DNA from 3 places in the Paenibacillus sp. S33 genome. Region 1 is predicted to be linked to each of the others. Evidence: riboswitches for the same ligand, from Rfam matches in the RefSeq annotation. Region 1 holds a riboswitch; each other region holds the start of a gene.

The links. Region 1 has a riboswitch for cyclic di-AMP ahead of ACWGXJ_RS20035 (TrkH family potassium uptake protein). Riboswitches for the same ligand answer to the same signal wherever they lie in the genome.
Region 2: it holds a riboswitch for cyclic di-AMP, as region 1 does, so the genes downstream of both, ACWGXJ_RS00140 (3D domain-containing protein) here and ACWGXJ_RS20035 (TrkH family potassium uptake protein) in region 1, are expected to answer to the same signal.
Region 3: it holds a riboswitch for cyclic di-AMP, as region 1 does, so the genes downstream of both, ACWGXJ_RS06845 (hypothetical protein) here and ACWGXJ_RS20035 (TrkH family potassium uptake protein) in region 1, are expected to answer to the same signal.

What each region holds. Positions count from the first base shown of each region.
Region 1 covers NZ_JBSIEZ010000001.1:4,392,955-4,402,924, reverse strand. The annotation lists gene ACWGXJ_RS20040 (CPBP family intramembrane glutamic endopeptidase) at 1-1,251, opposite strand, end outside; cyclic di-AMP (ydaO/yuaA leader) riboswitch at 1,513-1,665, shown strand; gene ACWGXJ_RS20035 (TrkH family potassium uptake protein) at 2,073-3,413, shown strand; gene ACWGXJ_RS20030 (potassium channel family protein) at 3,607-4,284, shown strand; gene ACWGXJ_RS20025 (LysR family transcriptional regulator) at 4,290-5,195, opposite strand; gene ACWGXJ_RS20020 (succinate dehydrogenase cytochrome b558 subunit) at 5,423-6,097, shown strand; gene sdhA (succinate dehydrogenase flavoprotein subunit) at 6,190-7,935, shown strand; gene sdhB (succinate dehydrogenase iron-sulfur subunit) at 7,955-8,722, shown strand; gene ACWGXJ_RS20005 (aminoglycoside N(3)-acetyltransferase) at 8,884-9,693, shown strand; gene ACWGXJ_RS20000 (metallophosphoesterase) at 9,759-9,970, shown strand, end outside.
Region 2 covers NZ_JBSIEZ010000001.1:28,060-38,029, forward strand. The annotation lists gene ACWGXJ_RS00130 (HD domain-containing protein) at 1-714, shown strand, start outside; gene ACWGXJ_RS00135 (TatD family hydrolase) at 757-1,527, shown strand; cyclic di-AMP (ydaO/yuaA leader) riboswitch at 1,729-2,011, shown strand; gene ACWGXJ_RS00140 (3D domain-containing protein) at 2,283-3,431, shown strand; gene rnmV (ribonuclease M5) at 3,578-4,123, shown strand; gene rsmA (16S rRNA (adenine(1518)-N(6)/adenine(1519)-N(6))-dimethyltransferase RsmA) at 4,131-5,015, shown strand; gene yabG (sporulation peptidase YabG) at 5,071-5,967, shown strand; gene veg (biofilm formation stimulator Veg) at 6,169-6,450, shown strand; gene ACWGXJ_RS00165 (small, acid-soluble spore protein, alpha/beta type) at 6,613-6,792, shown strand; gene ispE (4-(cytidine 5'-diphospho)-2-C-methyl-D-erythritol kinase) at 6,937-7,791, shown strand; gene purR (pur operon repressor) at 7,973-8,800, shown strand; gene spoVG (septation regulator SpoVG) at 8,976-9,263, shown strand; gene glmU (bifunctional UDP-N-acetylglucosamine diphosphorylase/glucosamine-1-phosphate N-acetyltransferase GlmU) at 9,610-9,970, shown strand, end outside.
Region 3 covers NZ_JBSIEZ010000001.1:1,459,765-1,469,734, reverse strand. The annotation lists gene ACWGXJ_RS06880 (organic hydroperoxide resistance protein) at 1-227, opposite strand, end outside; partial or broken gene ACWGXJ_RS06875 (manganese catalase family protein) at 489-775, shown strand; gene ACWGXJ_RS06870 (Nramp family divalent metal transporter) at 989-2,308, shown strand; gene kdpC (potassium-transporting ATPase subunit KdpC) at 2,419-3,147, opposite strand; gene kdpB (potassium-transporting ATPase subunit KdpB) at 3,167-5,197, opposite strand; gene kdpA (potassium-transporting ATPase subunit KdpA) at 5,235-6,911, opposite strand; gene ACWGXJ_RS06850 (potassium-transporting ATPase subunit F) at 7,063-7,140, opposite strand; gene ACWGXJ_RS06845 (hypothetical protein) at 7,324-7,719, opposite strand; cyclic di-AMP (ydaO/yuaA leader) riboswitch at 7,835-8,002, opposite strand; gene ACWGXJ_RS06840 (glutathione peroxidase) at 8,469-8,954, shown strand; tRNA gene ACWGXJ_RS06835 (tRNA-Leu) at 9,046-9,128, opposite strand; gene ACWGXJ_RS06830 (urease accessory protein UreF) at 9,391-9,970, shown strand, end outside.

The DNA of each region.
Region 1 (9,970 bases):
CATATTGTAAGGGGATTGCGTGGCATCTGTGGTGGAGAATGTATTAAATGTGCGCTCCAGTATAAAGAACAAAATGGATTGTACCCCGAGCAAAATAAAGGCCCACAAGTAGCCAACATACATACTGCGAAGCACATACAGCCCGTAGCCCGGCTCTTTCGCACGCGGCCATGCATTCAGTCCAACCTGACGCATAAGCCCGTCACCGCCGACCAAGGAGAAGTAGAGCGCTACAGCCATGAAAAAGGTAACACCAATCTGGAAAACCATAAGAAATATAAGCATGCCCTTACCGCCTGCTTCTGCTTGCAATAAAGGCAGCATGTTCATGGTCCCAGCTATACTAGCAATAAAGTATACAACGGATAGAACAATGCCGCGTACAAATGAAGTATGTCGTCGGGTGAGTGACGCATACACAATGGCAAGTACACCCAGTACAAAGCTAAATAGGGCATAACCCGCATAGGTCATCAAATTCGCCCAAAATGTTTGCTTTTCGATATAATCGGTATAGGACGACGGGGCCGAAAAGCTTTGGGTGAAGGAGCGAACATCACCTTCTTCAAAAGTAAAAGCCAGTGTAAGTACCGAGGCGCCGATTTTTTTATCGTCTACGGTATACTTTAATCCGCCTTCTTGTTCAGTGGTCGCAAGCTTCAAATCCGACGGCTTAAAGCCAAAGCGCTTGACCCATACTGCGGCCGCCTGCTCCTTGGCTTCGAGCGTCATGCCGTCCTCAGCCACACGTACAAGCCTGTTACGTGCTTGTTCATCCGTAGAAATATCAGCCTGTGTGTAATTGGTGCTGAAGGTGATCCGTTTAAAGCTAACGACCTTGCCAGTGGATAAATCCACATGAATTTGCAGTTTACTCTTCGCTGAGGATTCAGGCAGATCGACCCGAAAGGTTTCGTAAGGGTAACTTTTTTTCCATGTACGGTCGTACTGTTGAAGTAGTTTTTCTCTAGATAAATAACCGTACAAATCTGTTTCGGCCTGATAGGTCACGACAGGCTCCTCAGGCTGTGATTCAGTATAGCCCAGCTCGGAGCGGGCGAAGTCCAATGCGTGTATGACCGCTTCTTGTTTGCTGATGACCTTTGCGTTCATTACTGATTCTGGACTCGGATTGCTAAGCGAGGGAATAAGCAATTGAAAGATAAAAAAGCAAATCAGGCCAATCCCGCCCAGCAAGCCTAATTTTTTGAAGTTGGCCGTGAGCACGACCGGTTTCCCGATAGGATTCATGAGTTTCCTCCTTAATCTGTAAATAAGAACATCCATTAAAGATATCATACTGCACAGGTTCCCGCCAACAGACAAGCGATATTCATGAAAATAGAGTGAAAGCACTTTAAAGTTCCAATAAAATTAGATAAGCTGCGATTAAACGATGCCCATTCGCAAAATAAAGCCAATTTCACGTTTTTTCGGCGAAATCGGTTTTGTGATCTGGATATAGAAGGATTATAATCTTGAGGCAATGCCTATGAAATACATAGGTAATGATATACAGTTGAGCCGAATTTCTATGGGAAAACGGGGGAACCATGTTACTGGGGTGAATTTTACAACCGATCCTGCTGGATCGGAAGTGTAAATAGGGCATACTGTGCTGCCCGAATCCGTCAGCTAACCTCGTAGGCTATGAGCAGGAACCAAGTCAGGCACTCGGTTTTCCGGTGTCTTTTTTTGTGCGTATAAAAGTGTTTGGATTGGTTAGACCGCTGCGGGTGCAGATTATTCTTCCGATTGCTGTTATCCCCGGATTTTTTGATTGTATACCCCCTTTAATGGTTAAAATCCGGAGATAAAGGCAAACGCTTCGCTTCTTCAGAACAATTCTGCCCCCTTCGCTACTGCCCGCCAATAGCACAGGAGCCGAGTAGTGCTTGACATGCATTCTTCCTGTATTCAGGGAATGCTAATTACAGTTAACTAAGGTTTGGAAAAATCAAAAAATTCAGGGGCAACGACGATCGAAAGATCAAATGGAACGCGTAGCGAGCTTACACCGTATTAAATCACTGATTTATAGTTTTAAGGATTAGGAGAGAAGTGATGAATAGATGAATCCCAATGCAAGCTGGCTCCGGCTTTCTCCACCGCAGATATTCGTTGCGGGCTTTGCCATTATCATTCTAATAGGTAGTTTATTGTTAATGCTGCCGGTCTCCAATACAACAGGAAAGCCACTTGCGTTTATAGACGCTTTGTTTACTGCCGCCTCTGCGACCTGTGTAACCGGGCTTGTCGTTAAGGATACAGGGACCTTTTTCACAACCTTTGGTCAAGTCGTCATCGCTGCACTCATTCAGATTGGCGGTCTCGGCTTTATGACTATGGCTACCTTGATCGCGCTGGTGTTCAAACGTCGGATTTCCTTGCGGGAGCGCCTCATTTTGCAGGAAGCGATGAATCAGACTTCTGTAGAGGGAATTGTCGGGTTAATCCGTAAGGTATTGCTGTACTCACTGGTTATTGAAGGCGTATGTGCTACGATATTCTCGGTTCGCTGGTCCTTTGATATGCCCGTAGGCAGGGCGATTTATTTTGGAATCTGGCATGCCATCTCCATGTTTAACAATGCTGGTTTTGATTTATTCGGTGAATTTCGCAGCTTGACAGGTTATGTATATGATCCGATTGTTAATTTTACCGCAATGTTTCTAATTATTTCTGGCGGCATTGGTTTTGTAGTGATGTCAGACCTGGCAGAATATCGCAAGCGCAAGAGACTGTCCTTGCATACCAAGGTGGTACTCAGCATGACGGGCGCTATGATTGTAGTCGGCACGCTCGTGATTTTTGTATTTGAGTTTACGAATCCAAAGACTCTTGGCTCGCTTGATTGGGGTGGTAAGCTACTGGGATCTTTATTCCAGTCCGTTACCCCCCGTACCGCAGGTGCCAATACGCTGGACATCGCAGGCTTGCGGCAGGCTACGCAGTTTTTTATCATCATACTCATGTTTATTGGGGCTTCCCCTGGCTCCACTGGAGGCGGGATTAAGACCACAACATTCGCCCTGCTCATTGGAGCAGTGATTTCGATGCTGCGGGGGCGGGAAGATATTGTGCTGTTCAAGTACCGACTTGCGCAGGGACGAATTTACAAGGCTTTGACCATTACACTGCTGGGGTTGCTGTTCGTGATCGGGGTGACCATGATTTTGTCGGCAACCGAAGATCATCATTTTCTGATGATCTTGTTTGAGACGGTGTCTGCGTTTGGTACGGTGGGGCTGTCGATGGGGCTTACACCTGATTTAACAGTCATAGGCAAGCTGGTGATTACCCTGACGATGTTTGCAGGTAGACTGGGGCCACTCACGCTAGCTTATGCACTGGGGCCGAAAAAGGGTAAAGAATTGTATCGTCATCCGGAAGGCAAAATGATTATAGGATGAATCATTTCATATACATTTCGTTGGTTTAATCATTTCAGGATTTTGCAAAATTCGATACCAGTCGCTTCGAAGTCAAGATATAGACGAACTAAACCATTTCGTTCTATATCTTCTTCATTGGAAGTCGCTTATGGGATTTGTGCAAAATCCTCATTTATGAAATTGATTCAGATAAGGGAGTTTTCGAGTAGATATGAAAACGCAGCAGTTTGTAGTTATTGGCTTGGGGCGGTTTGGCTCAAGCCTGGCTTTGCAATTGGTGGATATGGGGTGCGAGGTGCTAGGCATTGACCGGAATGAGGATGTTGTGGACAGTATGAGTGAGATGTTGACACATACTGTCGTGGCGGACGCTACCGATGAAGACTCTTTGCGATCACTGGGCATCCGTAATTTCGATTGTGGCATTGTTGCTATTGGTGATGACATTCAGGTAAGCATCCTCACCGCCATTTTGCTGAAGGAGCTGGGTGTGAAAAAAGTTGTAGCCAAAGCCATATCTGTGCTGCACGGGCGTGCGTTAGAAAAGCTCGGTGTGGACCGGATTATTTATCCAGAACGGGATATGGGTATCCGGGTGGCTCACCAGCTAGTCACGCCTAATTTGCTCGATTATTTAGAGTTGTCTAAGGAATACAGTATTGTGGAACTCAATGTACCTGCATGTCTGAATGGCAAAACGCTAGCAGAGCTAAATGCCCGTACCCGCTTTGGTTGTAGCGTCGTGGCGCTTCATACGGCGAACGGTATCCTGATCGCACCGACGGCTATGGATCGGCTAAAATCAGACGATATTATGGTCATCATCGGCTCGAATGACAATATCGGTCGCTTTGAGGATGAGGTTGTTAATGTTAATGAAGAGGATTAAACCCTCTACACCATACGGTAGCCTGCAAACGACGCACGTGTCTCGCTAATCCAGCGTCGTGCTGTCGGACCGAGATCGGTCGTCTCCGAGTAAATGAGGGAGGTCGTTCGGCGTGTCTCCTTCAAATCGGGCAAGTATAATGCAGTGAGTCCATTATCCCGTAATAGTTCGCTGCGCAAATAGGATTTGGGTAGTAAGGCAGAAGCCTTACAGGTTGGAAGCAGGCGTACAATTGCCTCGAAGGAGTCGATTTCCATGCGGATATCCGGCATGATGCCGCTGCGCTGGAACAAGTCATCCGTCAGACTGCGGTACCAGGTTCCTTTGGAGAAAATAATCATCGGCAATCCTTGCAGATCTTTCATCGAGGCCGTTCCTGTCTTGACGGTTAATTCATGTCCAATGGGAACAACGAGCTCCAAATGATCATCAAATAGCGGAATGCAACGCAGTCCGGCTTCATGAATGGCAGACCCGACAATACCGGCGTCTGCTTTTTTGTCACGTACAAAGGCGACGATTTCATGGGTTTTACCGGTGAGCAGCTTTAGCTCGGTTTGAGGATGCTTGCTCATGAAAGCTTCGACGAGGGTAGGTAGCGTCGTTTGGAGTGTCGTGAGACTAGCCCCGAGTGTAAGCATACTCTGGGCTTCATTTTTGTGCTGGGACAGCTTTTGTAAGAAGCGAAGCTGTCGTTGCCGTTGCTCTAGCGCGAATGTATAAACAAATCGGCCAGTGGACGTAATTTCGAGCCGTTTGCCCCGACGATCAAAAAGATTCACACCCAGCTCTTCCTCCAGCTTCGCAATTTTGCGAGACAGGGCAGGTTGGGACAGATTCAGCAGTTTGGAGGCTTTATTCAGGCTGGACTGCTCGACAATGACGGCAAAAGCGTTCAAATCCTCAAACAAATCATCCACTTCCTCTCTATATGCAAAAAAGACATAATAATTAATACGTATATTGCAATTCCATTATAAGCCGAAAAGGAGTAACATGAAAGCGACACAAGATGTTCACACTTTTGTTTTTCCTTATAAAGGGACACCTTGTTGGACATTTCCTGTCGGAAACTGTCAATTTATATGTTATATTACTATTGAAAACGCTATTATTGGGAGAAGGGAGCATGACCTAGATGAGAGGATTTTATTCCAGAAAGCTGCATTCGCTTCTTGGCGTCATTCCGCTGGCTCTATTTTTTGTTGAGCATTTGGTGACGAACTTCACAGCGGTGGAGGGCGGCAAGGAAGGATTTAATCGCAGCGTGGCCTTCCTGAATGGTTTGCCACTGGTTATTGTGCTAGAAACGTTATTCATCTACTTGCCATTACTGTTCCACGGAATTTATGGCTTGTATATTGCTTATCAGGCTGACCCGAATGTCAAAAGATTCGGCTATTCACGTAACTGGCGCTTTCTGTTCCAGCGTATTTCCGGCGTCATTACGTTTGTGTTTATTATCTGGCACGTATACGACACGCGCTTTCAGGTGGCTCTGGGTAATGTAACCCATGAGGAGCTAGGCGGAGTCATGCATGGCATCGTGACGAACCCGGTTTATTTCATTTTGTATTTAATCAGTGTCGTTTCGGCATCCTTTCACTTTGCTAACGGACTGTGGGCATTTATGGTCAGTTGGGGGATTACCGTGGGACCACGTGCGCAAAAAGTATCTTCTTATATCTGTATGACCCTGTTCGTGGTGGTGTCTATCGGCTTCATCGCTTCCCTGCTTGCATTCCGCAGTGCGGAATTTCAGGAAACGGCAACTGCCTTGGTGCAATGCGGCGCTTTTAAACAGCTACTATAAACGACTCATATCAATTATACATCGTGTTGAGATTCTATTTTCAAACGTAAAAGGGGATTTGGTTAAAATCCTAAAAAAAGGAGTGAGCAGAAATGGCAGCATCCAACATTATTGTCGTGGGCGGCGGTCTGGCAGGTCTAATGGCTACGATCAAGGCGGCAGAGGCGGGAGTTCACGTTCATTTATTTTCTTTGGTTCCGGTCAAAAGGTCCCACTCCGTTTGTGCTCAAGGCGGCATCAACGGTGCGGTAAATACCAAGGGTGAGGGAGACTCACCCTGGATTCACTTTGATGATTCAGTCTATGGCGGGGACTTTCTGGCCAACCAGCCTCCGGTAAAAGCGATGTGCGAAGCGGCTCCGGGGATCATTCATCTCATGGACCGCATGGGCGTCATGTTTAACCGGACACCGGAAGGACTGCTGGACTTCCGCCGCTTCGGCGGTACCCAGCATCATCGGACCGCTTTTGCCGGTGCGACGACAGGACAGCAGCTTCTGTACGCTCTCGATGAGCAGGTACGGCGCTGGGAATCTGCGGGTTTGGTGACCAAGTACGAGAACTGGGAGTTTTTACAGGCTGTACTGGATGATGAAGGCATCTGTCGAGGGATTTGCGGGCAGGATTTGCGTACGATGGAAGTGAAGACTTTTGCGGCGGATGCAGTTATTTTGGCGTCTGGTGGCCCCGGGATTATTTTCGGTAAAACCACGAATTCCGTCATTAATACGGGCACGGCTGCCGGTGCGGTGTATCAGCAAGGCGTACGCTATGCGAACGGTGAGTTTATCCAGATTCATCCGACGGCTATACCAGGTGATGACAAGCTGCGTCTCATGTCCGAGTCGGCACGGGGAGAGGGCGGTCGTATTTGGACGTATAAGGACGGTAAGCCATGGTATTTCCTCGAAGAAAAGTATCCGGCTTACGGAAATCTGGTCCCTCGCGATATTGCGACACGTGAAATATTCAGTGTATGCGTTGATGATGGACTGGGTATTAATGGCGAGAACATGGTCTACCTTGATCTGTCACACAAGGACCCGAAAGAACTGGATGTAAAGCTGGGCGGCATTATTGAAATTTATGAAAAATTCGTCGGTGACGATCCGCGCAAAATCCCGATGAAAATATTCCCGGCTGTTCATTATTCAATGGGCGGTATGTGGGTCGATTACAATCAGATGACGAATATACCGGGCTTGTTCGCGGCTGGTGAGTGTGAATTCCAATATCACGGTGCGAACCGTTTGGGTGCGAACTCGTTGCTGTCAGCCATTTACGGCGGGATGGTGGCTGGACCTAAGGCTGTGGAATACATCAAGGGCTTGAAAAAATCTGCACAGGATATAGCTACCTCCGTATTTGATGCAGCAGTTCATCAGCAGACGGAGAAATATGAGCGTATTTTGCATATGGACGGAAAAGAAAATGCCTATGTTCTTCATAAAGAGCTGGGCGAGTGGATGACGAACAACATGACTGTGGTTCGTTATAATGACAAGCTGGAAGCTACGATCCACAAGATCAAGGAGCTGAAGGAGCGTTACTCTAACATTAACATTAATGACGCTTCGCGCTGGAACAATGCGGGTGCGGCGTTTACACGGCAACTGTGGAATATGATGGAGCTGGCTGAAGCGATGACCAAAGGTGCGCTACTGCGCAACGAAAGCCGCGGGGCCCATTACAAACCAGACTTCCCGGATCGCAACGATGAGGATTTCCTGAAAACAACGATTGCGGACTGGACACCGGAAGGACCACAAATCTCGTATGAAGCGGTGGATGTTTCGCTGATCAAGCCGCGTATTCGGGATTATTCCAAGAACAAATAACGGAAGGGAGTGTATTTAGATGTCGGAGCAAGCAGTGAAGTCGAATAAAACAGTGAAGTTCGTTGTGACCCGTCAAGCTGATCCTAAAGCCAGTCCCTATACGGAAGAATTCGAATTGGCTTATCGTCCGGGGATGAATGTGATTAGCGCGCTGATGGAAATTCAGCGTAACCCGGTGGACAGCCACGGTAAAGAGACGGCCCCGGTATGCTGGGAGTCGAATTGCCTGGAGGAAGTATGCGGAGCATGCTCCATGGTGATTAACGGCAAGCCGCGTCAGGCCTGTGCGGCGCTCGTCGATAAGCTGGAGCAGCCGATTACGATCGCGCCGATGAGCACGTTCCCGGTAGTTCGGGATTTGGTCATCGACCGCAGCCGGATGTTTAATGCACTCAAGAAGGTCAAAGCGTGGATTCCGATTGACGGTACCTACGATCTGGGCCCTGGTCCTAGAATGGCAGAGAAAAAGCGTCAGTGGGCGTATGAGCTGTCCAAGTGCATGACCTGCGGTGTCTGTCTGGAAGCTTGCCCGAACGTCAACGAGAAGACGACGTTCATCGGACCTGCGGCGATATCTCAGGTTCGTCTGTTTAACAGCCATCCGACAGGGGAAATGAATCAGGAAGAGCGGCTGGAGGCGTTAATGACGGACGATGGGCTGGAAGGGTGCGGGAACTCGCAAAACTGCGTACGTTCTTGCCCGAAAGGCATTCCGTTGACAACTTCTATTGCCGAAATGAATAAGGAAACGACCAAGCATATGTTCAAGCGTTGGCTGACTGTATAGCAAATAGGTTATGCCCAAACAGGCTTTTTCTCAAACTGGAAAAAGCCTGTTTTTTTGCGCTCAGAAAAGATGGAGGGTAACATGGAGGAAGGAGCGCGGATAGCAGTTATGGTATAATTATGGTATTGTGTATCGTTTTTGGAGAAAAGGAGGCTGGACAGGTGACTGTGCAACCGATAACGAATCGACCTGTCACTAGGTCGGATGTCATGAAGGGATTAAAGGAGCTGGGAGTTCGGAGCGGCATGACATTGCTTGTTCACTCGTCGATGCGCAGCTTTGGACGCTTTATTCCAGGCGGGGCCTCGGCCATTCTTGCCGCGCTAACCGAAGCGGTTGGCCCGGAAGGGACGCTGGTGATGCCGACACAGTCTCATGACTTGACTGATCCTTCGACCTGGATGAACCCGCCTCTGGACGAGTCATGGTGGGAATTGGTACGCGAGGAAATGCCCGCTTATGATCCGGCCTGGACGCTGACCGGGGGGATGGGCATCATTGTAGAAACGTTCCGTGGCCTGCCGGGAACCAAGCGCAGCGGGCATCCGCATGTTTCTCTGGCGGCACGTGGACCTGCTGCTTTGGGATTACTGACAGATCATCAGCTCGACTATGGTCTGGGTGAGCATTCGCCTTTGGCAAAGCTGTATGAGGCAGATGCCTATGTGCTGCTGTTGGGCTGCGGACATGACAGCAACACGTCCTTGCATTTGGCGGAATATCGAACAGCCTATAATGGACGAGAAGTGATCACGCATCAAGCTCCTATGATGGTGGATGGAGCAAAAGCGTGGGTATCTTTTCAGGATTTTAATATTACCTCAGATGACTTTGAGAAGCTGGGACTTGATTTTGAACGGGACTGTCCCTCAGCCTTTACGCGAGTGAACATTGGGGAGGCTTCATGTTTTTTCGCGAGGCAACGTGATTTGGTAGACTATGCGGAGCAGTGGTTGTCCACCCATCGCTAAAGCTTCTGGACAGTAAGAATTTCTAAAAAGTGAGATCAAGGAATAGATCGCAAGGGGGAACGCATATGGAGAAGACGCCGCACACCCGCCGCGAGAGTCAGGATGGCCCGCATCAGGGGGCCGCTATCCCTCCCGGTTCTTCGCGGCGTTCCGTTTCAAATGAACCAGCCAATCCTTCGCGCCGTCATTTTTTGAAAAAGGCGGCTTTAGCCACAGCCGGAACCGCGCTTCTGGCTGGAGGATATGCTTCCTTATGGGAGCCTAATCATTTGGAAAT
Region 2 (9,970 bases), 4.4 Mb from region 1:
GATTTGGATCGTATTTTACGACTGCTGCGTCCTCATAATGGGAGAATTGTTGTGAAGGAATCAGGTATGCATGCAGTAGAAGATTATTTAATGTCACGCTACCAGATGTATTGGCAAATTTATTTTCATCCTGTAACACGCAGCTCGGAAATCCTTTTACGTAAAATTTTCAAGCGAGCAAAGGAATTGTTTAAAAACGGATATGAGTTTGGATTTCTGCTGGACCCGTTGCCGGATCTGTTGAAAGGAGATCTTACAGTAGAGCAATATCTGATGCTCGACGAGTCATTAATCCAGACCGTATTTAGCCAGTGGAAACGAGAAAAGGACGAGATTTTAAGTGATTTGAGCAGCCGGTTTATGGACCGTAGATTGTATAAATATGTAGAGATTGAAAATATGGATACAGATACCATTGACAGTATTCGAGAAGCTTTGAAAGAGGCTGGTTTGCACCCTGAATATGATTTTGAAATTGATTTTCCGACAGATCTTCCTTATGATGTGTTTCGGCAGGGTGGCTCGACGGACAACCAGATTTTACTGCTTGGACGTCAGGGCGAGGTGAGTGAAATATCCGAAGTTTCGGAAATTGTGCGCTCAATAAGTGGTATTCACCGAGGGAAATATCATATGTATTTTCCCCAGAATAAATTGAACGCGGTAAAAGACAGGCTTCCTGCCGAAATAAGGAATTATTTTGTCAAAGAATAGACAACTATATAGAAATGTAAGTAAAAAAAGGAGATGTAAACCTTGGATTTATTCGACACTCATACTCACTTGGATGCGCCACAATTTGACGAAGATCGTGAAGAAGTTATAGCACGTGCTGTCGAATCAGGAGTAACGCGGATGATCAATATCGGATTTAATCGTGAGACCATTCCATCCACCATGAAATTGGCCGAGACGTATGATTTTATTTATGCGGCAGTTGGATGGCACCCACAGGATGCTATTACAATGCAGGAGGGCGATCTAGAATGGATTGCATCGTTATGCAGTCATAAAAAGGTTGTAGCCATCGGGGAGATCGGTCTGGATTATTATTGGGATACATCACCGAAGGATGTGCAGCAGCGGGTGTTTCGAAATCAAATTGGTCTGGCTCGTGAGCTCAAGATGCCCATTGTTATTCATAACCGGGATGCCCATGAAGATATTGTTAAGATTTTGCGCGAGGAAAAAGCGAGTGAGATTGGTGGAGTCATGCACTCCTTTTCGGGTAGCTGGGAGACAGCCAAAATGGTGCTGGATATGGGATTTCACCTTTCCTTCGGTGGTCCAATAACGTTCAAAAATGCCAAGCAGCCCAAAGAGGTGCTCGCACAGGTGCCGCTGGACCGTCTGCTCATTGAAACTGATGCTCCCTATCTGACACCTCATCCGTTTCGTGGGAAGCGAAATGAGTCTGCACATGTGAGACTGGTAGCAGAGGCTGCAGCCCAAATCAAAGGGATTACAGTGGAGGAATTAGTGTCAATAACGACCCGAAATGCCCTGGAACGATTTGACATTCAATGAAAAAGTGAAGAAATCGATCAAAATAAAGAGATAGACGAAGCTAATCATGAATTTGTTGCAGGAAACTCGAGAATATTACAATATTTTAACCGAATATTTTAAAAAATGTACTTGAAACCTGCTTTACAACATGCATAGAAACAGGATATCATCTTTTCAGTGAATTGTTGTTTGAATGTAAACATCAACAAGTCATTTCATGAACCAGTCTCGCTGAGTCCCTTTTACAGGGAACGGGGGAACCGATATGGCTTACAGTATGTCCGGCGTATGTGCAAGAAGGGAACGTCTCTTCCGCCAGCCGGCTCGACCTAAATTCTTTTCCCGGATGGGATTGAACAGGTGGAGGAGCCGTATTTCGATTTCTTTCTGGGTCTTCGGGGTGAATGTGAAGGCGACCGCCATGAGCGGTTGACCCAAGCTAGGGCGACTCTCTACGTCCGAACCCGACAGCTAACCCCGTAAGCGTAACAAGAGAGAAGCCATCTCGTGCATGAGTTTTCCCGCATATTCACACATGCCGGAAGCCACGAAAGAGCTCTCTAGTCTCTTTCTCTGGCTTTTTTTGTTGTGAATAAAAGAAAATCTGTCATCATACTGTGGTTAAACAGGGGAGGACAGCATGCCGCGAAGACGGGTACATGGTGCAGGACAGTCGTAGTTTGGGCTTGTCTTGTAGAAAATCTGTTATAGTCACGTCAAATCTCAACTATGTCTTACTCCAGACGGCGGGCTATGTAAGGAGGACGGAGGAAATGGGCATTTTCCAAAAAAAGGATACCCATGAGTCACGCTCATCCAGCATGTCTTACGTATTGCGTTGGAAGCAAGAGAATGTGCGCCAGGCTGCTTTGGTTGCTATTTTTCTAATCGCGCTAACGATTATGATTTCAATTCTGATGTACACGCAATCTAAAAAACAAGTCTTTTTTGTCATCGATGGCAAGGCGTCTGCGGTAGAAACCCGGGAATCCAAGCTTCAAGATTTGCTGAGCGAGCATTCCATTTCACTTCAGCCGCATGATACAGTTTCCATGCCGCTAAATGGAGCAATACAGGATGGCGATCGCGTAGTCATTAAACGTGCCAATCAGGTTAAAGTATCTTCAGGCAATGAGACGAAAAAGCTGTACACAACAGAAAATACAGTAGAAGGTGCCATTCGTACCTCGGGCTATAAATTATCATCAACGGATAAAGTTTATCCTGCGTTGGATGCCTCTGTTTCGTCTAACATGGACATAAAAATCGTCCGTGTGAAGAAACAGCAGGTCGAACAGAAAAAACAGGTGCCTTATCAGGTCATCAAAACGGCCGATCCGAGTCTTTATAAAGGCGATAATCGGGTCATTCAAAGCGGCAAATCGGGTGTGGTCGTCCAGCACGTTCAAAAGGTATATCATGATGGAAAGTTGGTATCCAAACAGCTGGTTAACAAGGAAGTTGCACAGAACCGTGTGGATAAAGTCATTGCGGTAGGAACGAAGAAAAAACCGGTCGTTCTTGCTGCTTCCGTCGGTCCCAATGATGCGGTTAAGGCAACAACGGTTAGTTCAGGCAGTGCTGTCCGTAAAGCAGGCGTAAATTTTAAATATAGCAAAGTTTTACAAAATGTCTCCATGACGGCGTATTCCTCACAGGAGCCAGGTATCGGTACACGTACTGCATCCGGCGCACGTGTCACGGAAGGACGCACCATCGCGGTCGATCCGAGTATAATTCCAATCGGCTGGTGGGTGTACATCGAAGGGGTGGGCTTCCGTCGTGCGGAGGATACCGGTGGCGCGATTAAAGGCCACAAAATCGATGTGTATTATGAGAGTTTGAGCCGAGCCAACCAATTTGGTCGTAAGCACGGTAAAACCGTATATGTTATCGGACCGGTAAAGCCTGAAATCAACTAAAACAGGTTGTGTATGTTGAGGGCAATGCGATAGTATTAACAACATAGTTATGCCATGCTAAGAAGAGGATATCCTCTTCTTATTTTGTTTTCAAAAGCAGGGAAAGATAAATATAGCTTGCTGTGTAGCAGTGGAGGGAAACGCAAATGATCAAGGAAGTGATCGTGGTAGAGGGCCGGGATGATACGGTGGCCATTCGCCGCGCTGTTGAAGCGGATACGATAGAAACTGGCGGCTCCGCCATTAATAAAATGACGCTGCGTAAAATTGCATTGGCGCAGGAGCGGCGGGGGGTCATCATTTTAACCGATCCCGATCATGCAGGGGAGCGCATCCGTAAGATTATCGCTTCCAAGGTACCCGGCTGCAAGCAGGCCTTTATACCCGAGGCAGAAGCGACGCGTAAAGGAGATATTGGCGTGGAGAATGCCTCGCCAGAAGCGATCAGACACGCTCTTGCACGGGTCCATACGACAGTGGAAGGCGCCGACCCGCTGATTGAGTGGGCGGACCTGATTGATGCTGGACTCATCACCCATCCCAATGCTGCTGCACGCCGTATGGCCTTAGGGAATGTGCTGGGTATTGGTTATTGTAACGGAAAGCAGCTACATAAACGGCTCTCTGTATTTCAGATCAGCCGCGAGGAATTTGCCGGGGCGCTGGCACAAATTGAAAGTGAAGGATTGTGATGTCCGTATGACAGGGATTCAAGATATAGCAACACCGCGGCGTACGAAGGAAATTATTCAACGGCACGGTTTTTCGTTCAAAAAGAGTTTGGGACAAAATTTCCTGATTGATCAAAATATTCTCAATAAGATTGTAAATGCTGCCGGATTGGATGAGACGAAGGGTGCACTTGAGATCGGTCCTGGGATTGGCGCTTTGACCGAGAAGCTGGCGCAATCGGCTAAGGCAGTTACCGCTGTCGAGATTGACCAGCGGCTGCTGCCAATTCTCGAAGAGGTGTTGGCCCCTTACGAGCATGTGAAGGTACGTCATGGAGACGTGCTGAAGCTGGATTTGCGAGAGGTGTTCGCAGCCGATTTTGCAGACGTGAGTAAAGTAAGTGTCGTGGCTAATCTGCCGTACTATGTTACTACACCGATTCTGATGAGGCTGCTGGAGGACAAGCTCCCTCTGGAGAATATCGTCGTTATGATCCAAAAAGAAGTGGCTGAGCGCATGGCTGCGTCTCCTGGAACGAAGGATTACGGCAGTCTGAGCATTGCAGTGCAATATTACAGCGAACCTGAATTAGTCTGCACTGTGCCGAATACAGTATTTATTCCCCAGCCAAATGTGGAGTCTGCAGTCATCCGGCTGCGTGTACGGGAAGCCCCTCCGGTGGAAGTGGTGGATGAGAAGCACTTCTTTGAAGTGGTTCATGCTGCTTTTGCCCAGCGTCGTAAAACCATTTCCAATAACTTAAAAAGCCGTTTCTTCACCAAAGAGAACAGGGACACGCTGGAGCCGCTGTTGCAACAAGCTGGTATTGAACCCTCCCGTCGAGGAGAAACGCTAAGTATTGAGGAATTTGCGCGTCTCAGCGCTGTGCTGTTGGAGGCAGGTATATCCTAAGCTGGAACCAAACTGTGCATTCACCCATACGATATAGGAGGGGTGATACAGTGTGATGAGTTTAGGAGACTTGGTCGTTCGGAAATCGTACGGTGGAGATGTCACGTTTCGTGTTGAGGACATCCAGCGGGATAAAGCGATCATTAAGGGAATAGAATTTCGGCTGCTGGCCGATTCCCCGGTGAACGATCTGGTCAGAGTGCCTGCAGACCAGATTAGCGGTAAGACTCAGCAGGCCCACATTAAGGCTGGTGAGTCTCTTAATCTGTTGCAACGGGCACGCCAGCAGCAAGCTGCTCGTAGTCAGGCAGCTCTGGTAGGGGACTGGAGTGATCCGGTTGAGTCAACGTATTTTGAAATGCCGGGAAAGGTTCTTCACCTGGATGGAGATCCCAGCTATCTGAAAAAATGTCTCAGTTTATATGAACAGCTCCGTGTTCCTGCAGAGGGACATCACGTTCACGAATCGGCAATGGCGGACACGTTGTACCGACTGCTTCCTCGTATCCGTCCGGATATCGTAGTCATTACCGGACATGACGGTGTGCTGAAGCAGCCACAGCCTTACGATTTGTACAGCTTGAAAAGTTATAAAAATTCGCAAAATTTTGTGGCGGCAATTCAGGTAGCAAGACAATATGAACGTCATCTGGATTCGCTGACGATTGTAGCGGGAGCGTGCCAGTCCCATTTTGAGGCGCTACTACGTGCGGGAGCAAACTTCGCCAGCTCACCAGGGCGTATCCTGATTCACGCGCTGGACCCCGTTTACGTGGCTGCCAAGGCGGCCTTTACTTCGATCCGTGATACGGTCAACATGGGGGACCTGTTTCACCAGACAATCAGTGGCAGTCGCGGAGTGGGTGGAATTGAAACTAGGGGAAGCTATCGCATCGGCCTGCCGAAGCTTGAAAATTTATCAACGCTTAAAGTAACGCCTTCCGCAATCTAGGATTCAAATGTGCCAATAGGATTAACCTGAACAAAAAGCCTCTGCTTTCAGAGGCTTTTTGTCATTTTTTATATAAATTATTCCTGTTCGCAAAAAATTAAATTGACAACTTATTTTTCGTGTTGTTATAATATTTAGCTTGATTTGACAATCCCTCTAAAATTCGTTATAATGGACAAGGAAAGAGGTGGTCGTTAGGCAATGGCTAAAAATACGCTGTTGGAAATCAAACGCAGTCTCGACGCACATGTAGGGCAAAAAATTTTGCTGCGGGCTAACGGCGGACGCCGTAAGACCGTCGAACGAACTGGTGTCTTGGAAGAAACGTACCCTTCTGTTTTTATCGTCAAGCTGGATCAGGAGCAACAGACGTTTAAACGTGTCTCCTACAGCTATGCTGACATTCTTACCGAGTCGGTAGAAGTCAGCGTATATGATCCCGACTCCCATACAAGTGTAGTCGAATATTTTGAAACACCTTAATTGATTTCGTGATTTATACCAGCTTTGCAGGTTTAACGACGGCTTCGTCATTTCAAATGACGGGGCCGTTTTGTATATACAGAGCAGGATGAAGCATGACATCTCTGTACATACTAAGCCGGGAATGATCTTCCTTATTCCATTGCCGAAGGAGGCGTATGTATGAGCCGAAGAAGACGGAGTGTCATGTCGGAGGAGCTAAAGTACGAGCTGGCCAAAGATCTTGGATTTTACGACACGGTCAAGGAAGAAGGCTGGGGAGGCATTAAAGCCAAGGATGCGGGCAATATGGTCAAGCGGGCTATCCAACTTGCCGAGCAGGCAGCTTCCCGCAAATCGTAGCTATCGGTGGTGCTGATGAAAAGCGGGGATATCCGGGATTAGACCGGGTCATCTCCGCTTTTTTGAACCTCATGACTTGACACGCTGAGTCTGATATAATATGTTAAGCTGTCTTGAGGGAAAAGTTGAAGGTGGGTGAACGCCTTGAAAATATATGAAAAAGCACCGGCGAAAATCAATTTAATGCTTGATGTTCTACGTAAGCGGGATGATGGTTATCACGAGGTCGAAATGATTATGACCATGGTCGATCTGTCTGACCGATTGACGATGTCTGAGTTACCGCGTGATACCATTATTATTTCAAGTCAAGCCGGGTACATACCATTGGATGAAAAGAACTTGGCTTTTCAGGCTGCTCGTCTGATCAAAGAACGTTATAACGTGTCTACGGGCGTCCACATTCATCTGGATAAGCATATCCCGGTGGCGGCAGGGTTGGCGGGTGGAAGTAGTGATGCTGCCGCAGCGCTGCGTGGACTGAACAAGCTATGGAAGCTTGGTATTTCGGATGCCGAATTAAGGGTGCTGGGTGCGGAACTGGGCTCAGATGTACCTTTCTGTATTACAGGGGGTACAGCTTTAGCAAGTGGACGCGGAGAACTGCTCAAGCCACTTCCGAATCCGCCACAATGCTGGGTGATCCTTGCGAAGCCGCCGATTAATGTATCGACGGCTGAAGTGTATGGTCGTGTCAAAGCAGATCAGATTGCGCACCACCCGTCTGCCCGCCAGATGGAGCATGCGATCCATAACGCTTCTTTTACCGATGTATGCAACGCGCTGGGGAATGTACTTGAGGATGTAACACTAAAGCTGTATCCAGAGGTAGAGCATCTTAAAAACTCCATGATCCGTTTAGGAGCAGACGGTGTGCTGATGTCAGGTAGTGGACCTACAGTGTTCGGACTGGTATCGAAGGAAGCCAAAGTGCCACGGATTTACAATGGACTAAGAGGGTTTTGTAAAGATGTGTATGCAGTACGACTTTTGACCTGATTTTAGATATTTCTTTCATATTATAGTGGTAATTGTTGTACAAATACGTACGAAGATGATATATTTACTATTAAATATTCGGATTTTACTATATCACTTACATTCCGCCAGCAACCGGCCAGTCCGCCGGTGCTTTACTGTACAAAGCGGGCGGCAGGAGAATAGATCGCGAGGAATTGTTGTGAAAAAACTTAAAAGAAGCTCACGATTGGTGGAAATGACGCAATTTTTGTTGTCACGGCCGCATACGCTGGTGCCTCTTACTCATTTTGCGGATCGCTACGGGGCAGCTAAGTCCTCCATAAGCGAGGATTTGGCCATCATTAAGGAAGTATTTGAGGATGAGGGCACTGGCGAGCTTCTGACGCTGGCGGGAGCGGCAGGGGGCGTGAAACTGATCCCGAGGCTTTCCAAGCAGCATGCGCTTGCGTTTGCGAACGACCTGTGTGCGCAACTGGAGCAGCCTGACCGCATATTACCGGGAGGATACCTGTATTTGTCCGATTTGCTGGGCCAACCTGCGATGATGAACGAAGCAGGTAAAATATTCGCCACCGCTTTTGCCAATCGTCAGATTGATGTGGTTATGACGGTGGAGACCAAGGGTATTCCACTTGCCTATGCAACCGGAGCACAGCTGAATTTGCCAGTCGTCCTCGTACGGCGTGATCATCAGGTGACAGAAGGCTCGGCTGTAAGTATTAATTATGTTTCAGGATCACAAAAGAGCCTGCATACAATGTCTTTATCCAGACGTGCGATGCGTGAGAAATCGCGTGTGCTCATCGTAGATGATTTTATGAAGGCCGGTGGCACCATTCAGGGGATGGTCGACTTGCTGGCTGAGTTTGATGCTGAGGTGGCCGGTGTAGGTGTGCTGGTAGAATCGGGCGAGGTGGAGAACGAAGAGCGCCTGCTGCACGATTATATTTCACTGGCGAATCTGACCGCAGTCGATTCTCGAAGCAAGCAAATTACGGTCAAGCTGGGCAATTATTTTGATGAGTGAACAGGGCAGTAAATTGTCACAATCCATCATAAAATACCTAAATATGTCGAAAAGAAATCTTTTCAAAAAAATTACCTGAATTTAGGATACGAATTACCGAAAAAAAGAAGGATTTCGAACTGCTGTGTGGAATGTATACACCAAGTCCTATTTGGAAAAAGGTGGTGAAACACACATGCAGATTACGGATGTTAGACTCCGCCGAGTGAACTCAGAAGGAAGAATGAAGGCGATTGCATCCATTACGATTGATAACGAGTTTGTTGTTCATGACATCCGAGTTATCGACGGTAATAACGGGATGTTCGTAGCTATGCCAAGCAAACGAACTCCAGACGGAGAGTTTCGCGATATCGCTCACCCGATATCTTCAGGAACCCGTGAGAAGATCCAAGCTGCTGTATTAACTGAGTACGAACGTGCAGCTGTAGATGAAGAAGTTGCTATTGAAGAAGGCGCTTAATTCGCCTAAAGCAGGATTGGGGTACAAAAGAAAAAGAGAGCCACTAACTGTGGCTCTCTTTTCTTTTTGTCTGGAATGAGATATATTCTTTAGTGAGTTAACAGTCAGTTTTAAGGCAACTTGGAGCCATCCGGGCTGCCGAAGCGGCTTTTTCATAAGACAGGGACTAGGCAGCGATGCACTCCCGGGGATGAATGTCCAGCACAAGCTGGCCTGAAAAAATAGCCATTAACCAAAGGTTCGCCGTTATTTTTCAGGAGGATTGTGAAAAGTTAAGCAAAATCTGATCTGGGAATTAACGTTTTAGCCAAGGGGTAACTGTTATTTTCAGGATAGGAGGTTGGACTTGTTGGAAAGGTTGGCAGTCATTCTTGCCGCAGGGCAGGGAAAACGTATGAAATCCAAATTATATAAAGTTCTGCATCCGGTGTGCGGAAAACCGATGGTCGGGCATGTGCTCGACACGGTTCGTGAAATCGGTGTGTCCCGAAGTGTAGTCGTCGTGGGTCATGGAGCAGAGGCGGTACAGTCTTATTTGGGACCGTCGGCAGAATATGCGCTTCAGGCTGAGCAGTTGGGAACGGGCCATGCTGTCAAGCAAGCCAAGGACTTGCTCGGTCAGGAAAAAGGTACAACCATTGTCATTTGTGGGGATACTCCTTTGATCACAGCGGAAACGCTGGAGGGCTTGGTGCAACTACACGAGA
Region 3 (9,970 bases), 2.9 Mb from region 1:
ACATTGTCTACCTTCACCTTAGCCTTCCGGGCCACATTAGCCAATGCGCTCTCATAGCAGGCACCATAGCCTGCCGCAAACAATTGCTCCGGATTCGTAGCTTCTCCACCTGCGCCACCCAGTTCCTTCGGCGTGCTGAGCTTATGCTTCAAAACTCCATCAGATGAAGCGACTGAACCGTCTCTTCCACCATGTACCGTTGCTGATGCTGTGTATAATGCTTCCATGATTTCATCTCTCCTTCTCTATATCATATGTTTTCCGCAGGAATCTATCGTCATGTTAATACATGATTTCCTTCTCGTATGTACTTTAAACGAACTACACAAAATGAATCATTTGAAATAAGGTTGTTAACCAGTACATTTACCGTTTAGTTCCATCTCACCTTGTTTACACTATATGTTATAAGCCCCTAGCTTGATGGGCCGTCAACATGTGTCTTGAAGGCTTACTCGCATCATTTTATTGTATCTGCTCAGACTTCCATGACTGACAACCCTGTCGTACGCGAGATCGTAGGCTACTTGTTGGTGCGGGGTGGAGTCCATGTGATGGCCTATACCAAAGCGTTGGAAAAGCTTACAGGCGTAGAAATGACCAAAATGCTTCCGATTCCGAACTTGGAGAATAAAGCCTTTTCTGAAACGCGTAAATTCGAAGAAAAAGGATTGCACCGGACTATTTATCGTTTCAGTCCGAATAACTACAAGGAAATTGATAAATATGGAGCAGCGTTCACCCGGAAGATGGACAACAATTTAAAAAAATCCAAAACGACCAAGCTGCTCCCCTCAGAGCGATATAGCTTGGTTTTTTCTAGTGTTCGGCTTTATACGATGCCCATATTGCTTCAAAAATACGATTAACTTGCTTGACCACACAAAAGTTGCACTAGACAAAAACTATTGTAAGTGTACAATAGAGATAAACACAATCGTTATGTCACTAATAATATATTTCAACATCAATAAAGAAGGTGAAGCGTATGAAAAATACAAAGGGTAACTTCGCGGAAATCGCTTCACTGTCGGAAGTGAATCGTTCCTTGAGCGTCCCGAAAGACGGAACCTGGTTTCGGAAGTTTCTTGCCTTTGCTGGACCCGGCTATATGGTCGCAGTCGGCTATATGGACCCCGGCAACTGGGCCACAGACATCGCTGGCGGATCAAAATTCGGCTACACGCTGCTTAGTGTCATTCTAATCTCCAACCTGATGGCCATCCTGCTGCAAGCCTTATCCGGCAAGCTTGGCATTGCCACAGGTAAAGATTTGGCTCAAATGTGCCGTGATGCCTACAGTCGTCCTGTCGCCATCGGCTTATGGCTCTTGTGCGAAATTGCTATTGCAGCCATGGATTTGGCCGAGGTCATCGGTTCAGCCATTGCGCTGAAGTTGCTGTTTGGTCTACCGTTACTATACGGAGTCATCATTACCGCATTTGACGTCATGCTTATTTTACTGCTGCAAAACAAAGGTTTTCGGGCATTGGAAACACTTGTCATTGTGCTGATGGCGACGATTGCCGGCTGTTTTGGGATTAATCTCATTTTGGCACAACCGGAATGGGGCGGCGTATTGGGCGGCTTTGTACCAGACTCGCAAATTTTGACGAATCCAAGCATGCTGTATATTGCCATCGGTATTATGGGCGCTACTGTAATGCCGCATAACCTGTATCTGCATTCTTCTATTGTACAAACTCGCAAATTTGAGCAGACTTCAGCAGGTAAACGGGAAGCTATTACATTTGCAACTTGGGATTCCAGTATAGCGCTGATGTTCGCTTTATTTATTAATGCCGCCATCTTGATCGTGGCAGCTGCTGTATTCCATACGGCAGGAAGAACAGATGTAGCCGAAATTAGTGATGCCTATTACCTGCTTTCGCCACTACTGGGAACCACACTGGCGAGCATACTATTTGGGGTGGCGTTACTCGCCTCAGGTCAAAATTCAACCGTTACAGGCACTTTAGCTGGACAAATCGTGATGGAGGGCTTTTTGAATCTTCGTCTTTCACCTTGGTTGCGTCGTCTAGTGACCCGCCTCATCGCGATCATTCCAGCGGTTATCGTCACTGCTATCGCAGGTGAAAAAGGTGCGGAGGAACTCCTTGTGCTGAGCCAGGTCATCCTGTCCATCCAGCTTCCCTTTGCCATCATTCCATTACTTCTCTTTACCAGCGACAAAAAGATTATGGGTGAATTCGCAAATAAAATGTGGCAAAAAGTATTAACCTGGATCGTGACCGCTGTCATTATCATCTTGAATGTAGTGCTCATCATCCAAACGATTTCAGGTTAATCGGTAGCCAAATATGAATATATTAAAAAGGTATCTCACTAGCCCCAATGGCAGCGAGATACCTTTTTTTGTTCATCCTATTTTATTTATCCTGTATACATAAAGAATACTCAACGCTTGGCAGGCTCTACCTTTATTTGCGCCTCAAGCGCGAGATTCAGCTTGAGCACGTTCACACGCGGCTCGCCGAATACCCCGGCGCTGCGGCCTTCTGTCTGCTCCTGCACCAGTGCTCTCAGTTGATCCTGCGGGATACCCGTCAAGCCGCTAATGCGCGGAATTTGCACCCGTGCCGCCTGTGGCGAGATGTGCGGGTCCAGACCGGAGCCGGAGTTCGTAATCAGGTCCACCGGAACCTGACTGACGGGTACATCCGGGTTATGCTTCTGCCAATCCGCAATAGAGTCCTTGACTCGCTGTATCAAGGCCGGATTCGACGGCGCGTAGTTGCTTGAGCCTGAACCAGCCCCATTGTAATCAACGCTCGATACCCGACCTTGAAAAAATGCCGAATCGGCAAAGGACTGCCCAATCAGTTCGGAGCCGACCACCCGTCCCTCTGCGTCACGGAGCATACTGCCGTTTGCTTGCTGCGGAAACAGAACCTGCGCTACTCCTGTACTGACTAGCGGATATGCCAAACCACACAAGAGAATCATCAGCACCGATGTTCGCAAAGCCACTCCAATAACTGTACTTCCTCGCATCTCTTGTCTCTCCGGTTGTCCTTCCGACACTGTCCCGGTCCCTGTACGTTTGTTATGACCTTGCCCGCCAGATTCGGCTTTTTCGTGCGCTGCAAATCTGCGTCCAGACATCATCCGATAAAAACCACTCATGTCGTTCACCCTTTCTGCGCTAAATCCACAAATGCACCAGCAAATCAATAGCCTTAATGCCGACAAACGGTACGACCATACCGCCCAGACCGTAAATCAGCAAATTCCGTCCCAGCAGGCGATCCGAGCTCATCGGCTTATACTTCACGCCCTTCATGGCCAGCGGAATCAGAAGCGGAATAATAACCGCGTTAAAGATCAGCGCCGACAAAATAGCGGACAGCGGGGAGCCAAGCCCCATGACGTTCAAAGCGCCCATTTGTGGAATGGCCAGCATGAACATCGCCGGGATGATGGCAAAATATTTGGCAACATCGTTCGCAATGCTGAACGTTGTCAATGCTCCGCGCGTCATAAGCAGCTGCTTGCCGATCGCGACCACCTCAATAATTTTGGACGGATCGGAATCCAGGTCCACCATATTAGCTGCTTCTTTGGCCGCGACTGTGCCGCTATTCATGGCCAGACCGACATCCGCTTGCGCCAGCGCAGGTGCATCATTGGTGCCGTCTCCGGTCATGGCAACCAGCTTTCCCTGTTCCTGCTCACGTCGGATAACCGCGATTTTGTCCTCCGGCTTGCTCTCAGCTACAAAGTCGTCCACACCCGCTTCTCGTGCAATTGTAGCTGCTGTTAGCGGATTATCTCCGGTACACATGATCGTACGGATACCCATTTCCCGGAGCTGATCAAACCGTTCCTTCATGCCTGGCTTCACTGTATCTTTCAAATAAATAATGCCGTATATCTGATCATCCAGCGCGACTGCCAGCGGTGTACCTCCTTCAGAGGCTACCTGATTCGCTTTTTCCTCCAGATCGGCTGGAACACTGCCGTTTTGCGATACGATCCATTGCCGAACAGAATCCACCGCGCCCTTGCGTACCTTTCGTCCATCGGCCAGATCCAGACCACTCATCCGGGTCTCCGCCTTGAATTCGATAAAGGTTCCACCTGCTGCCAAGGATGCATCCAACGTATGCTCCTGTTTGCGCATCAATTCGAGAACCGAGCGGCCCTCTGGCGTCTCATCCTTCATAGAGCTAATCGCTGCCCACTTCACTAACTCTGCCTTCTCCACGCCCTCCACAGGCACGAATTCGCTCGCCATTCGGTTCCCGAAGGTGATTGTACCTGTTTTATCCAGAATCATCGTGTTGATATCCCCAGAAGCTTCTACCGCCTTGCCTGACATGGCCAGTACGTTAAACTGGGTGACCCGGTCCATACCGGCAATCCCGATAGCTGACAGCAGTCCTCCAATCGTAGTCGGAATCAGACAGACTAGCAACGAAATCAGCACAGGAACAGGCAAATCAATGTTAAAATGACGGGCAATCGGCGCTAGCGTAACCACCACAATTAGAAAAATAATCGTCAAGCTAATCAACAAAGTGTTCAGTGCAATCTCATTCGGCGTTTTTTGCCGCTGTGCGCCTTCCACGAGCGAAATCATTTTATCAATAAATGTCTCGCCCGGCTCTGTCGTAATTCGCACCTTAATCCGGTCACTGACTACCCGCGTCCCGCCGGTTACCGAGCAAAAATCACCACCCGATTCCTTGATGACCGGAGCCGATTCTCCCGTAATTGCAGATTCATCCACCGAAGCCAGACCTTCAATGACCTCACCATCGCTTGGAATCATCTCGCCTTGGGAGACAATAACCACGTCCCCCTTACGCAATTCGGTTGAGCTAACCACCTGAATGTCATTTCCGATGAGCTTGTTAGCTTGTGTATCCTGCTTGGATTTTTTTAAAGAGGCAGCTTGTGCCTTACCCCGCCCCTCTGCGAGCGCTTCGGCAAAATTAGCAAAAAGCAACGTAAACAACAGAATAACAAACACGGCCAGGTTAAAGCCCATTTCCTTACCAGTTCCAAAATAACCAGGAAACAGTAACATGAGCAGCACGACCAATGTACCGATCTCCACGACGAACATGACAGGATTTTTCATCATAATCATCGGATTTAATTTTATAAAGCTATCCTTGATCGCATGCTTCAAGATGCTTCTGTCCAGCATGTGTTTGCGTTGTTCCTTCATGATCAAACACCCCGTTCATCCATTCTCATTTTCTTCTTCACATGGTCAAAAATTCAGCAACAGGTCCCAATACGATGACGGGTAAAAAGGTCAACGCACCAATCAGCAGCACGACCCCGATCAGAATGGCTCCAAATAACTTGTTGTCCGTGCGCAGTGTCCCCGTCGTCACCGGAGTCGGTGCTTTGGCATTCAACGAAGCCGCCACAGCCAACAATGCAATCATAGATACATATCGGCCGAAGAACATAACCATCCCCGTCGTCATGTTCCAGAATACATTGTTATCCGAAAGGCCTTCAAATCCCGAACCGTTATTTGCGGCAGATGACGCATATTCATAGAGCACCTGAGTCAACCCGTGATAGCCAGGGTTCGTGACCGCATCGTATCCCCAATGACTCATAAATGCAAGTGCAGTTGGGGCGAGAATGAGAAACGGATGTACCAAAATGGCAATCGCGATCAGCTTCATTTCCTTGCCTTCAATTTTCCTCCCCATAAATTCCGGAGTTCTCCCGACCATCAGTCCGCATATAAACACACCCAGAATCGCATACATCAGCATATTCATCAGTCCGACACCCTTGCCGCCAAAAATGACGTTTAGCATCATTTCTCCCAAAGCAGCCATACCACCCAGTGGGGTTAGTGTATCATGCATATTATTGACTGAACCTGTCGTTGCCGCTGTTGTGACCGCAGTGAATAATGCCGATTGTCCAATGCCGAAACGAACCTCTTTCCCTTCCATGCTTCCCTGAGAAGCATCCACACCCAGTGTCTGGATTAACGGATTACCTGTCTTTTCAGACACATACGTAATGGATAGAAAAATAAGAAACAATACCATCATGGAGCTAAAAATAATCCAGCCCTGCTTACGATTACGGGCAAACAATCCAAAGGTATACGGCAACGAAGCCGGCATTACCCACATTGCCAAAATTTCCAGCACGTTCGTCCAAGGACTTGGATTTTCAAAAGGGTGCGCAGAGTTAGCTCCCGCATAACCCCCCCCGTTTGTCCCCAAATGCTTGATGGACTCCAGAGAAGCAATGGGTCCCATAGAAATCTGCTGCTGTGTTCCGCTCAGCGTCGTAATATCCGCCGTAGGCTGTAGCGTCTGGGGTACCTTCAATCCAACCAGCACCAGCGTAAGCACAAAGGCCAGCGGCAGGAAAATTCTTATAATGGCTTTAATAAAATCTTGAAAGAAATTGCCCATTCCTTCACCGCGCCGCGTCAATCCTCTCATAAAAGCCGCAGCAACCGCAAAACCGGAAGCAGCCGAAGTGAACATCATCATCGTGACGAACGCCATCTGTGTCAGATACGTAAGCCCGCTTTCTCCGCTATAATGTTGGAGATTCGTATTCGTCATAAAGCTGATTACCGTATTAAAAGCTAGTGATGCTTCCATATTACTGTTTCCAGCCGGATTACCGGGAAGCATTCCCTGTAAACGCAACAGCAAGTAGCTGATTGCCACAAGCACGGCGTTCGTAGCAATGAAACTCATAACATACGTAGTCCAACGCATGCTCTCCACTTTCTTCAAGCCTACTACCTTATAAATCAGCTTTTCTGTTCTGCCAAAAATCCGATCCGTCCGATTGGGTTCATTCGAGAATACATGATACATATATGTACCCATTGGCTTTACCAAGAGCAGCAATATAACGATCACAATTCCAATTTGAAGCAGCTCCATCCTTTATTCCTCCTTCAAAATGCTCCTGCGTTTGGAACAACAGGCCTGCTTCCAGAGCACCAATTGTGTGCACACGTTTGCGAAAACCTGCTACCTATGATGCTTTAATGTTCAGATCTGTTGTTCCCGCCCGCTCTATCCCTACCAGTGACTAGAACTTTTCAGGGTTCAGGAGTGCGTAGATTAAATACATAAACACAATAGCCGTAAGCCCAAGTATAACGATCATCCTCTTCGTCCTCCTTTAGAGGTCTGCGCATCACACCAGCGTACAAACAGCAGTATCACTCCATAACTCACAGCCATGACGAGCAGCATGTATATATCCATCATGTTCATACCCTCCGTATCGGTCCTCAGATCGCCATTCTTATTTCATCATAAAATCATAAAACAACTATGTTATAAGTGCTTATCCGTTCAGCAGAAAACCCACCTCTCCGTTCAATGTGTAGATCACATGGTCCGCTCCCAATCCTCGATAAATTCCTTGTGGATTACAGCCGTGCGTAATAACATAGATCGATTCCGATGTTAGCGGCCGACATATTTGCAGGAAACGGCAAGTCAGATTCAAGCTGTTCTCGAACAAATACACACTACCAATTTCTTTTTTTGGAAAATTCCATTTTCCCGCTTGCATGGTATTGATGCGGACAATGTGCTCCACACCCATTTTTTTGAGCTGTCGTTCCTCCTGGGCGCTATTCGTCAGAACTGCAAACGCCAATTTTTTGAAAATAAGCAATTTCACAAAACTTCTGCCCGCTTCATTCGGTGCAGTGACAATAATTAACCGACCTTCCATCAGTAGCTCCTCTCCCGGTATAAAAAGACAACAAAAAGAAGCCGAAGGAAAAAGGCTTTCCTCCGGCTTCTGACATATCCATGATAAAATAAACCATGGCTGCACACGGCGGTTTGTTGCCTCTCCCTGTACGCTTACGAGGTTAGCTGTCGGATTCGGACGTGAGAGTCGCCCTATTTCTGGCACTTGACCGGAAAATTCACCCCATGAGACCCACGGCAAGCCGTACAGTCTCGATTGGTTCCCCCGCTTTTGCAACTGCAAAATTCAGCGCTATAGACATTTCGTTGTTGCTTCATTCAAGTTAATTTGAAATTACGTCTTGAATCATACACCCGCGCATGGAAGACTGTAAAGCTCAACTGCGGGGTTATAAATCGGCCTTTAGAGCATAGAAGATTAATAATAACGCTTACAATGCAACTATGCTTCTCACAGCTCACTCAATCTCTGTTTTTCATCCCTTTTCGAAAATGACAAGCATGTCAATATTGGCGTAGGGTAGAGCGTTTTTGGCCTTTTTTTGTAAAAAGAGAAGAAAATACGCTATATGTACCAGCTAAACACCGATTGAACCCGCTTTTATAAGAAGAAACACCTTAATTCGCTCCATTTGCAATGCGATTTACTGTTTTGAACAAAATACGATTTTACAGCGGCTAAAGGCTTAATACAGCTTTTCCAGACTTGCAACCTTACTTTGAATTGCTTACAATTTAATTGCTGAATATTGAATAAGGAGAGATACTATGACCGTTTATGAATATGATGCGCAAACCCTGCAAGGGAAACCAATTCCGTTATCCACATATAAAGGGAATGTTCTGCTTATTGTGAACACAGCCAGCAAATGCGGGTTAACCCCCCAATACAAAGCGTTACAAGAGCTATATGACCAGTACCATGAACTGGGGCTCGAAATTTTAGGATTTCCCAGCAACCAATTCGCCAAACAAGAGCCAGGTTCCAGCGAGGAGATTTCCGAGTTTTGCCAGATCAATTATGGTGTTACCTTTCCGATGTTCGCCAAGACAGATGTCAATGGCGATCAAGCGCACCCCTTATTTCGCTACCTGACCCAAACAGCTCCGGGGGTATTAGGGTCCAAAGCGATCAAATGGAATTTTACTAAATTCTTAATTACACGAGAAGGTAACGTATTTAAGCGCTATGCACCGCAAACCACTCCAGATAAGCTGGCGGGAGATATAGAGAAGCTTTTGCAGCAAAACTGATATTCTTCTTTATCACAGTTATTAAAACAAAAAAAGCATCCCTTCACGTAAACCGTGTCAGGATGCTTTTTCAACTAGGTCTTGCATATAATGCGGTCGAGAGGACTCGAACCTCCACGGGCGTACGCCCACTACCCCCTCAAGATAGCGTGTCTGCCATTCCACCACGACCGCAAATCATAATGTATTGAGGCAACAGATTTATTATACTCTCTCATCAACTATTTGTAAACACAAATATAATAATTATTTTATATGTTATTTTACCTAACATATATGAGCGATAATAATATTTAATTTGACAAAAGGGCTACTAAAATGTAAAAATATATTACATACATTTCGAATTTTTTCGTTATCCCTAAGTAAAGAGTGAAATAATATAACATAAGGATTCACTTCGAGGAGGCGAACCGCCCTGCATAAAGGCAACCGTTTGCTGAACTATGCATTATTGTTGGACCCTTCCCTACCTGTTGGTGGCTTCACCCGTTTTAACGGACTGGAGAAACTATTCCGCAACGGACATTTGAACAGTCTACAAGATCTGGAACATTACATGCTGGATGATTTGTATCCTCAATTTACAACCGTTGACGGCATGGCTATCAAAAGTCTGTATGTCGCCATCCAGCAGAATGACGGTTGGCGAATCGCTCTCATTGATAAGATGCTGCATACCCAACGTCCCTCCTTGCAGCATGTGAAGGAGTTGCGTCTATCCGGTCAGCGTCTACTTAAGCTCGCTAAGGCTCTTTATCCTTGGCTTGAATTTGACCAGTTGGAATCTATACTCATTCAATACAATGCAATTGGCACACTCGCTACCGTTCACACCTGGATTAACTTCCTCCTCGGAAACGATGTAGAACAGACCATGCACGGCTATCTTGGCGCAGCGGTGTCCTTCTGTGTGGAAGATGCCTTCAAACTACTCAATCCTCCCTATGAGGAAAAGAACCCTTTTATGGAGCGTATGACCAGCGAGCTGCTCTCCGCATGGAAGAAGCTTAACG